DNA from 3 places in the Herbaspirillum sp. DW155 genome. Region 2 is predicted to be linked to each of the others. Evidence: predicted binding sites of a transcription regulator. Region 2 holds the regulator's gene; each other region holds the start of a gene.
What was found. Region 2 encodes LexA, which represses DNA repair genes until DNA is damaged. Its sites were predicted from a motif close to ACTGTATNNNNATACAGT; they were not measured.

Region 1: the regulator LexA is predicted to act here: its motif matches at 2,739-2,756, upstream of AACH55_RS08930 (PA0069 family radical SAM protein).
Region 3: the regulator LexA is predicted to act here: its motif matches at 2,167-2,184, upstream of imuA (translesion DNA synthesis-associated protein ImuA).

Annotation. Positions count from the first base shown of each region.
Region 1 covers NZ_AP029028.1:1,979,017-1,983,740, reverse strand. The annotation lists gene AACH55_RS08940 (Smr/MutS family protein) at 1-59, shown strand, start outside; gene AACH55_RS08935 (leucine-rich repeat-containing protein kinase family protein) at 92-1,417, opposite strand; gene AACH55_RS08930 (PA0069 family radical SAM protein) at 1,475-2,722, opposite strand; gene AACH55_RS08925 (sigma-54-dependent Fis family transcriptional regulator) at 2,912-4,724, shown strand, end outside.
Region 2 covers NZ_AP029028.1:2,196,970-2,201,693, forward strand. The annotation lists gene AACH55_RS10150 (tetratricopeptide repeat protein) at 1-1,701, opposite strand, end outside; gene lexA (transcriptional repressor LexA) at 1,889-2,548, opposite strand; gene rpsF (30S ribosomal protein S6) at 2,876-3,241, shown strand; gene priB (primosomal replication protein N) at 3,265-3,564, shown strand; gene rpsR (30S ribosomal protein S18) at 3,619-3,903, shown strand; gene rplI (50S ribosomal protein L9) at 3,930-4,382, shown strand; gene AACH55_RS10180 (replicative DNA helicase) at 4,616-4,724, shown strand, end outside.
Region 3 covers NZ_AP029028.1:2,414,868-2,419,591, forward strand. The annotation lists gene AACH55_RS11100 (DNA polymerase Y family protein) at 1-1,445, opposite strand, end outside; gene imuA (translesion DNA synthesis-associated protein ImuA) at 1,372-2,121, opposite strand; gene AACH55_RS11110 (KGG domain-containing protein) at 2,504-2,848, shown strand; gene AACH55_RS11115 (YoaK family protein) at 2,973-3,728, opposite strand; gene AACH55_RS11120 (hypothetical protein) at 4,018-4,266, shown strand; gene AACH55_RS11125 (CBS domain-containing protein) at 4,599-4,724, opposite strand, start outside.

The DNA.
Region 1 (4,724 bases), 220 kb from region 2:
CAGCCGATGGCGGCGCGGGCGCGCTGGTGGTGCTGCTGCGCTCCAGCGAGCGGGCCTAGGGCGAAGGCGAGAGGCCGCCACGACGTCGGCCTCAGGCCGTGGCCAGCGTATCAAGCATGGCCACGATGGCCTCGAAATGCGGCCGTGCCGCTGCATCGGCCGACAGGCAGGCCTGGCGCAAAGCCGCCAGGGTAGCGCGCTGCTTCTGTCCCGCTTCATCGACTGGCTGGCCGTGCGCCAGCAATTCTTCCAGCAGACATCCATAAGCCCGCACTTCCATGGCCTGCACGCCCCAGGCATGCGGCGCGCCGGCATCGTAAAACCAGGCCGCGCCAAAATCTCCCAGCAAGGCTTCCCCTTCCCGATGCAGGATGTTGTGGCCGTACAGGTCGCCATGCACGATGCCCTGCGCATGCAGATGTGCCGCCGCCGAGGCGATATCGCGTGCAATGGCCAGCACCTGGGTCCAGGCCAGGGTGAAGTCTTGTGCATAGACGTCGCGCGTGCAGGATTGCAGGCTGGGCGGGCCGGCCAGGGTCTTGAAATCCGGATCGATCAGGGGCATCACCAGGCCTTGCGCGGCCTGCGGATGTCCTTGCAAGCGCCCCAGCACGGGGATCAGACCGCGATGGCTGCCGGCCGTGATGCAGGCGGCCATTTCACGCTCGGGCAGGCCGTCGCTGGTGACGGCGCCCTTGAAGAGCTTGACCGCCACGGGCTGGCTCTTGTCCTCCACTGTCCAGCGCGCCGCGTGGATCACGCCGGAAGCGCCCTCGCCCAGCTTCTCGGCCAGCTGTAGATCGTCCCAGTCTATGCCCGCCACCTGGGCATTGCGATCCGCCGCGTCCTCCACTGCCCGGCACCAGGGATTGCCCGCCATGGCCAGCCAGCTCAGGCGCGGCAGCGTCAGCAGCCAGTGCGGAAACTCTTCCAATGCATTGGCCGACAGGCGCAGCAGCTCCAGATTGCGGCAGGCCGCCAGTTCGGGCGGCAGGGTGCGCAGGCGGTTACCGGCCAGCATCAGCTTCTGCAGGCGCTTGCACTGTCCGATGCTGAACGGCAACTGCGCGATACGGTTGTCGGTCAGCACCAGCCAGCGCAGCGCGGGTGGCAGCGATTCGGCAGGAACGTGTTCGATGCGGTTGGCCTTGAAACCGATCATCTCCAGCGACGGGCAGCGCCCCAGAACGGCGGGTAACTCGGTAAAGGGATTGTCGGAACAGAAGACGATGCGCAGCCGGTGCAGACGCGGCAGGTCATCTGGCAAGGTCGTCAGTTCGTTGCCGCTCAAGTCCAGAATCTCGAGGGTTTCAGCCAGGGTGAAGATTTCTCGCGGGAATTCGCGCAGGCCGCACGAGAGAGACAGGCGGGTAATGCCTTCCAGGGCGCCGCTGCGCAGTTGTTCCAGGGTGTGCATGCAGAGAAGTGAAGAAACAGACGAAAACGCGGAGTTTAGCAGCCACAGCCCTGGCATTCAGAACAAATCGAGCTGCGCATCATTGCCGGTGGCGCGGCCCGGTACCAGCACAGGCCGCCGAAAACGACTGGCATCCAGCGTAGCAAAAGCCCGGTTGCGATGATCGATGCCCAGGCGCCGGCTGGCCTTCTCGAAGCGCTGATGCAGCAGGTCGGCCCAGACACCCGTGCCGCGCATGCGGGTAGCGAAATCGGCGTCGTAATCCTTGCCGCCGCGCATGTCCTGGATGCGGTTCATCACCCGCGCCGCACGGTCGGGGAAATGCGCCTGCAGCCACTGCCGGAACAGCGGGCTGACTTCCCACGGCAGGCGCAGCACGATGTAACCCGCTTGCCGCGCACCGGCTTCGACGGCGGCTTGCATGACGCGCTCCAGGTCCGGCTCGGTCACGAAGGGAATCACCGGGGCGATCGATACGCTTACCGGAATGCCCGCCTCGGCCAAGGTGCGGATCACCCGCAACCGCCGCGCCGGACTGGCCGCACGCGGCTCCAGCGTGCGGGCAATGGCGGGGTCGAGCGTGGTGATGGTGACTGCGACGATGGCCTGCCCTTTGGCAGCCATCGGCGCCAGCAGGTCGATGTCGCGCTCGATCAGGGAGGACTTGGTAATCATCGCCACCGGATTGTCGCAATCATGCAGGATCTGCAGGATGCGCCGGGTCAGCTGGCGTTCGCGCTCGATGGGCTGGTAGGCATCGGTATTGATGCCCACCGTGATGGTGTCGGGCTGGTAGGACGGCCTGGCCAGCTCGCGCAGCAGCACTTCGGGCGCATTGCGCTTGGCCACCAGCCGGCTTTCGAAATCCAGCCCGGGCGAGAGGCCCAGGTAACTATGCGAAGGCCGCGCGAAACAATAGATGCACCCATGCTCACATCCACGATAGGGATTGAGGGAAAGCGAAAACGGCAAGTCCGGCGAACTGTTGCGGCTGATGATGGACCTGGCGTCTTCCTCGGTGACGATGGTCTTCAGGCGCGGGGCTTCGTCTTCCTCTCCAAGCTCCTCCACAAGTTCCCCCGTAGCAGGAAAACCGATGGCCTGCCAGCCATCGTCGAACTCTTCCCGCGCCACCGATTCGTAACGCCCGCGCAGGTTGGTGACGGCACCCCGGCCCTTCCGGGCGACCTGGCTGCGATGGACGAAGCTTTCCGGCGTGAGCGTGGCGTCGTCCTCGCCGGAAGGCGCCGGCTGGTCCGGAAAAGGCCGGGCAATGCCCTGCGGAAATTTGGGGAAGGAGGCCAAAGGCAAGCTCAACGATACTGTATATATAAACAGTATTTTGCCTTCACTTTGAGGCTACTGCAAATGCTGTTTCAATTTGTCCGGCTGCCGCATTAATCGGTTATGCTAGTTCACCCTCAGCTTCCCGACAGCGAAGAAAGCGACCATCAAGGGGGAACAAGGACCGCCAGAGGTCCCAAGGAGACAAGGATGCAATACCAGGCAAACCGGCCCGGTGCCGGCGCATTGCTGGGCGCCTCGCCGCTGGTGCAGGCCAGTGCCGAGGGCATGCCGGATCTGCAGGCCATCGAACGCTCGCACCAGCGCAGTTCGTCCTACGGCATCACGCGCGGCCAGCGGCCCGATCTGGACTCGCTCTCGCGCGCCGACCTGGCGCAGACGCTGGAAGCCAACCAGACCCTCTCCGGCCACGCCCGCCCGGTCATGGAAACCCTCTACGACCAGATCCGCAATACCCACAGCATGGTGATCCTGTCGGACGCCGAAGGCACCATCCTGCACACCCTGGGCGACAGCGATTTCCTCGCCAAGGCCGACCGCGTGGCGCTGGGTGCGGGCAGTCGCTGGTCCGAACAGTTGCGCGGCACCAATGCCATCGGCACCGCCCTGTTCGAACAGAAGCCGACCACCGTGCATGCCCAGCAGCACTATCTGGACGCCAACCGCTTCCTGACCTGTTCGGCCGCTCCCATCTTCGACCATCGCGGCCAGGTGCTGGGGGTGCTGGACGTCTCCGGCGAATGCGGCAGCTTTCACAAGCACACCATGGCGCTGGTGCGCATGTCGGCCCAGATGATCGAAAATCATCTGCTGGCCGGCAGCTTCCCCGATTGCATCACCCTGCACTTCCACAGCCGCGCCGAATTCGTCGGCACGCTGGTCGAAGGCATCGTCAGCTTCACGCCCGGCGGGCGTTTCCTGGCGGCCAACCGCAGTGCCCAGTTCCAGCTCGGGCTGACGCTCTCGGCGCTGCAATCGCATACCTTTGCGTCCCTCTTCGGGGTGCCGCTGTCGCTGCTGTTCGAGCACCACCGCAAGGCTGCCTCGGGCTTGCTGGAGCTGTGCCTGCACAATGGCATCCGCATCCATGGCCGCGCCGAACTGCGGTTGCGCGACCAGCATTTCCAGAATGCGCGCGAAGCTGTCATCGATACGCCGCACGCCATCCCCGCTGCGCGCCCGGCACCGGCCGCGCGCCCGCATCCGGGCCAGACCCGGCCGGGCCTGCAGGCGCTCGATACGGGCGACGCCCGCATGAGCGCCCTCATCGCCAAGTTGCGCAAGGTGATCGACCGCGACATCCCTGTCCTCATCACCGGCGAAACCGGCACCGGCAAGGAATGGCTGGCCCAGGCCATCCATCGCGAGAGCGCGCGCTTCCGGGCCGCGCAGACCCGTGGTGGCGCAGCGCCCTTCGTGGCGGTCAATTGTTCGGCCATTCCCGAGAACCTGATCGAGGCCGAACTGTTCGGCTATGAAGACGGCGCCTTCACCGGCGCACGCCGCAAGGGCGCGTTGGGCAAGATCGCACAGGCCCAGGGCGGCACCCTCTTCCTCGATGAGATCGGCGACATGCCGCTGGCCCTGCAAGGCCGTCTGCTGCGGGTCTTGCAGGAACGCGCCGTAACGCCGCTGGGCAGCCAGCGCGTCATCCCGGTGGACTTTGCGCTGGTCTGCGCGACCAACCAGCCACTGCGCGACATGGCCGCGCGCCATACCTTCCGCGAAGACCTGTACTACCGCATCAACGGCTTGCAGGTAAAGCTGCCCGCCTTGCGCGAGCGCAGCGACCTGAGTGCATTGATCGACCGCATCCTGGAACAGGAAGGCGGCCCCGATGCGCCGCGTTTTGATGCCCAGGCCCTGGCATTGCTGCAATCCAGCCGCTGGCCGGGCAATCTGCGGCAACTGTCCAACCTGATCCGCACGGCGCTGGCCATGGCCGAGGGTGAGGCCTGGATTGGGGTGGAACACCTGCCAGATGACTTTCTGGAAGAGGCAG
Region 2 (4,724 bases):
GTCGCCAAGGTTGAAGACGGGCAAGCCGGCAGGCAGCGCCTTGAGTGCCTCCAGTGGTTTGCCTTTCTGCAGGGAATAGAATTCCATGTTGGGCAGGTCAAACAGCTGCCTGAAGGTGTCCAGCGGGATGGAGCGGTGGCGGTCATTACCGTGCTCGGGATTGCCGCCCCAGATGATGCCCACCCGCAAGTTGCGTTCGGATCTGGACAAGGCATTGATTTTTTCACGCCAAGTGGCCGCCAGGATGGCATCGGCCGCCAGATAGCCTTCGGGGTAGCGTGGAATATCGTCCACCGTATGCGTGCGCATGGCGTACGGCAGGCTCATGAGCACGTAAGCGCAGTCGCAGGGTGGCAGGGGGTCGCTTTCCCGCACCAGCGTGACTTGCGGTGTGAAGGATTGGAACAGGCGGTACAAAGGATTCTTCACATGCACCGCCACGCGCGCGCCTTGGTCCACCACCAGGCGCACGTAGCGCAGGAACTGGATGCTGTCGCCGAAGCCTTGTTCATGCATCAGCAGGATGGACTTGCCTGCCAGTGACGACTTGCCATCCCATTTGGGGATGAGTTCGAACAACTTGTGGATCAGGCGGTAGACGTGCGCGCGCTCCTTGGTCACCAGGCGGCTCTCATGGCATTCCCAGCCTTCCTCGAATTGTCCCTTGAGCAACAGTGTAAGCGCCAGGTTGTGCTTGGCGGTCGGATAATTGGGGCGTATTGCCAGGGCCTTGCGGAAGTTCTTGATGGCTTCTTCGTCGTCGCCGTGGTCGTGCAGGATGGCCCCGATGTTGTTGTAGGTCAGTGCGTGCTTCGGGTCCAGTGTCAGCGCCTGGTTGAACATGCGCATGGCATCGTCGAAGCGGTCGCCGGTGCTGAAATAGCTGGAACCCAGCTTCACATAGCCGTTCGGGTCTTTGGGGGCGATCTCGATGACGCGCAGCAGGTGCTCGTGGGCTTCCTCGATGCGGTTCAATTTCAGATAGGTGTCGGCGATCTTGTTGTGCGCATAGGTATCCTGCGGATCAAGCAGGATGGCGGTTTTATGGGACTCCACCGCTTCCTTGTACATTTCCATGGCGTGCAGCGCCTCGCCCAGGGCGGTATGCGAGGGGGCGAAATTGATCTGCAATTCCAGTGACTTGAGGATGGTGGCGACCGCCTCGTTGAGGCGGTTCGCCTCGATCAGCGCGCGTCCCAGGTGGGAGAGCGGGCCGGGCGCATTCGGTTCGCGCTTGACGGCATCCTCGAAATAGGCCACCGAGGCTTCCGGATCGGCTTTTTCGTGCAAGGCGTTGGCCAGGCCGATGCGCGCTGCCCGATTCTCCTTGTCGATCGAGATGGCGCGCTCATAGAGGGCGATCGCTTCATCTATCCGGTCCTGGTTCAGGATCGTGCCGGCCAGGTTGCTCAGGTATTCGGCATTGTCGGGGTCGGCGTCGACGGCTTTGCGCAGATAGATTTCCGCTTCGGCGAACTGACCCTCCTGCATGGCCACCAGCCCGCGCGCGTGGTTGGCAAAGACCAGCTTGGGTGCCCGCGCCAGCACGGCCATGCAGAGGTTCTTGGCTTCTTCGGTCTTGCGGCTGTCCAGCAGATCGAGGGATTTGCGGACATCCAGCAGATCCTGCAGGTTGGACTTGGCGGCGGCCGGGGCCGGAATGTGTTTGCCGTGCTTGTTGCTGCTCTTGCGCGTCGACATCGAAAGGGGTCCTCTTGGTTGGGCGCATCGGTGGCGCCGGGCATAGCTATCCAGCAAGGATGATATGCGCAACACGTCACCTGCGAAGAGGTGAATAGAAAGCAAAAAACCTCCGTTTTAGGCGGAGGTTCATGTGCAAAAGGCAGCCTGACGCAGCTGGTGCGGAGGGTGGACCCCAGACCGGGGCTCAGTTCCAGCTGCGTAACAATCCGACTGCCAGTCCCTCCAGGGCGAACTGGTCTTCTTCCGGCTTGACGATGATGGGGTCGAATTCCGGGTTTTCGGGGAAGAGGGTGATGACGCTGCCAGTCTTCTGGTAGCGCTTGACTGTGACCTCATCGGCCAGGCGCGCCACCACGATCTGGCCATTGCGCGCCTGGTCGGCGCGGCGCACCGCCAGCAGGTCGCCATCCAGGATGCCGGCGTCGCGCATGGACATGCCGCGCACCTTGAGCAGGTAGTCGGGCTTGGCCGGGAACATGGCCGGGTCGACCTGATAGGTCTTCTCCACGTGTTCCTGGGCCAGGATGGGCGAACCGGCGGCCACCCGGCCGATCAGCGGCAGGCTCAGCTGCATCAGGGCGGGATGCGGCAGGGCCATCTGCCGTGCCGAATTGATGCTCGCCCCGGCACCGGACTCGCGCAGGCGGATGCCGCGCGAGGTGCCTGGGGAAATTTCGATGGCGCCCTTGCGTGCCAGCGCCTGCAGATGCTCTTCGGCGGCGTTGGCGGAGCGAAAGCCCAGTTCGGCCGCGATTTCTGCGCGCGTGGGAGGGAAGCCGGTGTTCTCGATGGCGTTCTTGATCAGGTTCAGGATCTGTTCCTGGCGCGCGGTCAGTTTGAGCATGGGGTTGGCCTTTCTCGCAGGGAAGGCTGTCTGGATGAACAGTCTGTATTTTTATACAGGTGCATTCCTTGTGTCAACGGCAACATGCATATTCCGGCATGTAAAAGGCAAGCTTTCTTCTTTATATATATGAAGAGACAGATGAAGTTCCTGCCGGTTTGCCGGCAATTTGCCGCGCATGAGCGACCTGCTGTGGTCTTTGAGCCGCGCCGGGGCTCGCCGTGATTGCTGTCAAGCCTGAAACCTAGTATGATCTTGGGTTTTCCTCTTCCCACACCCGTCTTGACGCCGGGGTGGGCGTCTTCAATAAGTCCATAAGGAGTCTACATGCGTCATTATGAAATCGTATTTATCGTCCACCCGGACCAAAGCGAGCAAGTGCCGGCGATGATCGAGCGTTACAAGGGCATCGTCACCACCCGCGGCGGCAAGGTCCACCGTGTCGAAGATTGGGGCCGTCGCCAACTGGCTTACCAGATCCAGAAGCTGGCCAAGGCTCACTACGTCTGCCTGAACATCGAAGTCGACAGCGAAACGCTGGCTGAAATCGAAACCGGCTTCAAGTTCAACGACGCCGTCCTGCGCCACCTGACCGTCAAGATGAAGAAGGCCGAAACCGGTCCTTCCCCCATCCTGAAGGCAGTGCAGAAGGAAGACGCGGCCAAGAGCCGTACCGAAGCGCCGGCAGCCTGAGCGCTGCGGCACCATAGCGGAGAGTGAACCAGCTTCAAGTCATCGCCAGCCTGGCAGAACGTGACGTTTTACGTTACACGCCGGCCGGTATCCCGATTGTCACTGCCAGGTTGCAGCATCAGTCGGAGCAGATGGAAGCTGGCATGCAGCGCCAGGTCGAATTCGAGATCGCGGCGCTGGCAGCAGGGGAAATCTCCGGTGCCCTCAACAGGGCGGCACTGGGTGAAGTCTTCCGGTTCACCGGCTTTTTGGCCCGCAGGAATCGCAACAGCAAGAGCGTCGTGTTTCATATCGTTGATTTTGGCCCGGTCGCGCCGGATTGAAGGCGCAAGGTAGCCAAACAGACCTTACCCAATTTTTAGATACAGGAGCCAACCATGGCATTCGGTAAAAAGTTCGATAAAAGCAAGCTGAAAAACAAGCGTCAACAGCAAAACCCGCTGTTCAAGCGCAAGAAATTCTGCCGTTTCACCGCCGCTGGCGTTGAACAGGTCGATTACAAGGACGTGGACACCCTGAAGGACTTCGTCCAGGAAAACGGCAAGATCATGCCGGCACGCCTGACCGGTACCAAGGCCCACTACCAGCGTCAAGTTGACACCGCCATCAAGCGCGCGCGTTACCTGGCCCTGCTGCCGTACACCGATCTGCACAACGCGTAATCAGCGTCGAGAAATAGGAGAAAAACATGCAAGTCATTCTGTTGGAAAAAATCGTGAATCTCGGCGGTCTGGGTGATGTCGTGCGCGTCAAGGACGGTTTCGCACGCAACTTCCTGATCCCGCAACGCAAGGCCCGCCGTGCTACCGATGCAGCCATCGCTGAATTCGAAGCCAAGCGCGCCGAGTTGGAAAAGGCCGCTGCCGAGAAGCTGGCTGCTGCACAAGCCCAAGGCGAAAAGCTGGCTGGCACCACCGTGGAAGTGTCGCAGAAGGCCGGCGTTGACGGCCGTCTGTTCGGTTCCGTCACCAACTTCGACATCGCTGAAGCCCTGGGCAAGAAGGGCTTCGCCGTGGAAAAGGCGCAAGTGCGTCTGCCCAACGGCCCGCTGAAGATCGTTGGCGAACACCCGGTGTCGGTGGCTCTGCACACCGACGTGGTGGTCGACGTCACCATCGCAGTCAAGGGCGAGCAAGCGTAATACACCTGTTTGCTGCAATTCGTTTTGCAATAGAAAAGCCGGGTTCGCCTGGCTTTTTTATTGCCTGTTGCTTATTTTTTGTTTCTTCGTTTTCTGGTTTTTAGCTTCGCTTCTCACCAGACGAGGTGAAGAAAAATACTTGGCCTGTCGCATCTGTTCGGCTCTGCAGGGCGGTTGTGCAAAAACGTCCAGGCGGCCCAACGGCTTTACATCAGCAGGTTATAATGCGCGCCATGAAAGAATCGTCACGCGGCAATCCAGAATTTTTCCGCGGCCAGAAAGAGTCTTCCGATCCGCAGATCGATGCGCTCCGCGTGCCGCCCCACTCCATCGAGGCCGAGC
Region 3 (4,724 bases), 220 kb from region 2:
TCGGACCCCTCGCCGCCGCGCCACTGGCGGAAGATCCAGTAATAGACGTGGCTGGCATCGCGCGCCGTGAAGTAGTCGCGCGTCAGGGGCCGGCCCTCCCACCAGCCGGCTTCGATGCGCTCGGGCGGTGAGGTGAATTCCAGCGCACTCCGATAGAAGGGCTTGTGCTGCTGCACCCGCAGTGGCAGGGGCTCCTGCAGCAGCCACAGCGGGCGTGGCGGCAGCCGTGCCGGATCGCTGCTCAAGGGGGCCGGCAGGCTGGCGGCGGACTGCATCACGCTGCACCAGCGGTTGGCGATCTCGGGGCGGTGATCGGCGCGCGGGGCGGCCTGTTGCACCTTGTCCGCGCCCAGCCGCGCCACCAGCAGCTCCAGCAGGCGCTGATGGTCCTCGGCACTGCCACCGGGATCGGGGAAGAGCATGTCGCTGGCCGCCTGCTGGCTTTCCAGCTCGTCGGCGGCCAGGCCCAGGGCGATGGCCGGGGCGGGCAGTGCGGAACGGGCCAGTTTTTCCTTGACCAGGGTGTGCAGGTGGTCTTCCTGCCAGGCCGGTACCGACAGCGCCACCTGCAATTCGGTGGGCGGTACCGCCTGGCGTCCGCGTTCATGTTCCAGCCACAGGTGCAGCCTCTTGATGGCCAGCTGGCGCGCGGCCAGCCAGCCGGCCAACTGGGCCAGCAAACCCTGGGCATAGGCGGCCAGGATGTCGGTATGGTCGATGCGGTCCGGTAACTCCACCCTGGCCTGGAAGGTGGGCGGCGCCACGATCCAGTCATGCACCTCGGGAGCATCGCCATAGGCGCGATCCAGCATGGCCAGCAACGCCTGGCCGCAACGGCGCTGCAATCCGGCCCGGGGCAGACGCCGCACCTGGCCCAGCTGGCGGCAGCCCAGTCCGTGCAGCCATTCCAGGTGGGGGCGCGCGGCAGTGAGCAGGGCCACCGGCAGGCGATCCAGATGGCGCTGCAGGGAGGCTGGGCGCAAGGTGCGCACGTAGCCGTAGCGTGCCAGCATCCAGGCCCCGGTGGCCGTGACGGCGCAGGACAGTGTGGCTGACAGGCCCAGCCGGGCGATAGTCACCCGGATCTTGCGGCACAAGGCCCGCACGCCACCGAACAGGCGCAGGCTGGCGCCGACTTCCAGCAGAACGCAGGCCTCTTCGGCCAGCCTCACCTGGGGGGTGTATTGCAGCAGGGCCAGGGCGGCCTGCTGCAAGGTGGCCTGTTCGCGGGCCGCATCGCGCTCGTGCAGATGGGCTTGCGGCGCCAGCAATTGCACGCCGCCGCGCCGCATTCCTTCGTGCACGCCCAGCGCGCGCGCAGGCGCCGTCAGGGCGGCTACGCGCTCGCGCTCGAAGACCACCGCCGGGGCCTCATCCAGCCAGTTCGGACGAAAGACTTCCAGCGGCAGCAGTGGCAGGTGTACGGCGATCCACAGGGGGGACATGGCGTTGCAAATTCGGTGAAGGCAGCAAAGGGAGAAACAGGCTTTGTTCGCGCAGCGGGCCGCGGCGCTTGAGAAAACCGATCTCCAGCCCGTCCCGCGCCGACTTGAGCGTCAGCCGCAGGGGCGCGGGCGAGGGCTCGCGGGCGCAAGAGAGCGGCCGCAGCATGAAGAACAGCGTCTGCCCGGCCTGGGCCGCCACATGCAGGCGCCGCAGCAGGTCGTGATCGCCCTTGCGCAGGCGCGCCTGCCACATCAGCAGGGCCTGGCAGCTATCGGCCCGCAAGACCTGCTCGGCGGCCCAGCAGGCATCAGCGGCATGGTCGGCCTGCAACTGCAGCAGCCGCGCCGCATCCACGCCCATGTAGGCCCAGCCGGGGGCATTGATCTGGTGCGGTGCCTGCAGCAGCGCAATCCGGTTAGCGCGCGCCATGCGCTGGGCGCTTGCCGGTGGACGCGCCAGCACCGGGCGCAACAGGCGCAGCTCGCCGATGCCTTGCTGCGGCAGCAGCAGTTCGATCAGCACCCCGGGCGGCCAGCCGCGTTCGGGCAGTTCGGCATCGAGCGCCTCGAAACCGCTGGCGACCCCGCGCGCACCACCCCGCGCCAGCTGGGAAGCCAGCCAGAGCGAAGGGTGGATGATTTCCGGACTGCGGACCGGGGAGGCGGGTGTCAACATGTCAATCAAACGGCAGGAAGGGCGGTGAACAGCAGAAAATTAGATGCTGTATAAATATACAGTAATTGTTTTGGTGTGTGACAAAAACTGCCTTTATCCCTTCAGGAGAGTGAAATTTCCTTCTTGCAATATCGAAATGTGTGTTGCTGGGGAATATCGATACCAAAAAAGAAAGCTCATCTTCATGCTTTCCTACATGTCCTACAGCCATTGCTGACATGGGCTGGGGAGCTCTTCCGATAGTGAGGTTCGGTGAGGCTTTCTACACTGCAGACGTGGACAAGTTGGTTGCCAGCCGCGTGCTCGCGCAGAGCAGTAGGGCTTGCCGGGTGGCAAATGTCTGCTCCATTCGATCATCCGAATCCAAGACAAGGAGTCACACATGGCAAATTCACAAAATCCGGGGAACAGCAATCGCGGCTTTGCCGCTATGGACAGGGAGAAACAGCGTCAGATCGCCAGTATGGGCGGCAAGGCAGCCCACGCCAAGGGCGCGGCCCATGAGTTCACCTCTGCCGAAGCCCGGGAAGCCGGACGCAAGGGCGGCCTGAACAGCCACGGCCGCAAGAATGCCGCTGCGGCGGCCGCAGCGCAGAATGGCAATGGCGGCAACGGCGCCGCCACCAGTGCCCAGCCGCAGATGACCCAGAGCACCCCGCAGGAGGGCAACGACGCCCCGCAGCAACCGCAGCAGTCGGACGACAGCACGCCGCAGCAGCAAGGCTGAGCGAGCACGGCGGCGGGGCCACCTCAGGCATGGCAGGCGCCCCCCAGGATGGTGGCTGATCGCATCAGGAACCGGGCGGTGCAAGATCGATAACAAGAAAACGAAAGGCGCGTTGAGCGCCTTTTCATGGCCGCGCCAGATCATCCATCATCGGCACCAGCGCCAGCAGGAACAGTGCCGCCGCCAGCGGCATGGTGGCCAGGAAGCCCACCAGCTTGAAACCGAGAGCGCCGCTCACCCCACCCAGGAAGAACATCAGCAGCAACGAAGTCAGCAGAATGAACTTGCGTCGCGCCCCCGGTACCGGATCGTCGGCCACGGCCTCGCCGGGCTGGTGCGGCGCCAGGGTCCAGTAGCACATCTTGCCGATTTCGATGCCGATGTCGGTCACCAGGCCGGTGACGTGGGTGGTACGGATCTCCGAGCGCGAAATCTTGCTGATCATGGCATTCTGCAAGCCCATCACGAAGCACAGCAAGGCCACCGTGACCGGGACGAACAGCAGGCGGTGATTCTCCAGATTGCTGCCGAGGATGCCAAAACACAGCAACAGCATCGCCTCCAGCATCAGCGGCATGGCGTATTCGCTCTGCAAGCCGCGCCGCCGGGCCCAGTTGATCATCACCGCCGAACACGCCGCCCCCAGCAGGAAAGACAGCAAGGCACTGGCCCCGGCCACCAGCAGCAGGGTTTCCCCCAGGACCAGGTTGTCGGCCAGCGAAGAGACGATGCCCGACATGTGCGAGGTGTACTGGCCCACGGCCAGGAAACCGCCGGCATTGACGGCGCCGGCGATGAAGGCCAGCGAGCGCCCCAGGTGGCGGTTGGAAAGATCGGTGCGCGCCGGACTGGTGAGGCGGCGCAGGTAATTGATGGGCATGACGGGTCCAGACGAAGTAGCAACGACACCAGGCGGCAGCATCCCCGCGTCGCCATTGCTTCGCCTGCTACGTCGGACAGACTCATCTTCCTTGCTTCCTACGCAGATCGGCGGTGGCTTCTTGCTGCCTTTACCTTCAGTGTTTCTTATGCTGACAAGAATACTTCTTCCTGGCCCGGCGCGGGGAAGGATGCAGCAATGCCTGACGTGCGTCAGTGGCGCAGGTGTTGGCGGCATTCCCCGGCGTGGCCCCCGATCTTGATACAGGAGCACACTACAGGAGCACACCATGAGCATTCCCATCGACATTCCCGGCGGCGAGAAACTGGGCGAACTGAGCGGTCCTGGGGGCGGGCCGGTCATGCAGCCCGGCGTGCAGCAATCCGAAGAAGGCGGTTTTCGCGGGATCGTACTCATCGGCGCCTCCCCGCAGGCGCCGCACGAGCCGGTCTCCACGCACGTCTGCGCATTGCTGCGTCCGACCAGCGAACTGGCCTACGCCGATGCCCTGGCCTATATTGCCGGACGGCGCAACTGAACCATTGTTCATACAGATCGACCAACAAGGATAAAAAAATGGCCGCCTGGGGGAGGCGGCCTGAGGGGGAGGGATATATAAGACGCCGAGGATCGGGGGAATCTTCGGAGAATTTCTGCTTATGAAAACGACTCGTGGGGATAAACCGATGGGGGATGGACTGTATTCATGACGCGACGGAGGGGGACGTTCGTGTCGGAATGTGGAGTCCTCGGTTTCGAGTTCGTTGAGATGCATAGTAGCGATGCGCTGCAAAAAGAAAAATCGGACATTGCCCGATTAACTCGTAGGAAAACGCCTACAAGCTACCTCGCCGCACTCAGCGCAAACCCTCACTTGCGTACCTCCGGCAATTCGTAGTCGCCAGATGGCGACACCCCCTCGCTGCGGCGCACCGGTGCGGCCGGCAGGGAAATCTCTGCCAGCGCGCCGCCCACGCCACGGTTCTGGGTCTTGGC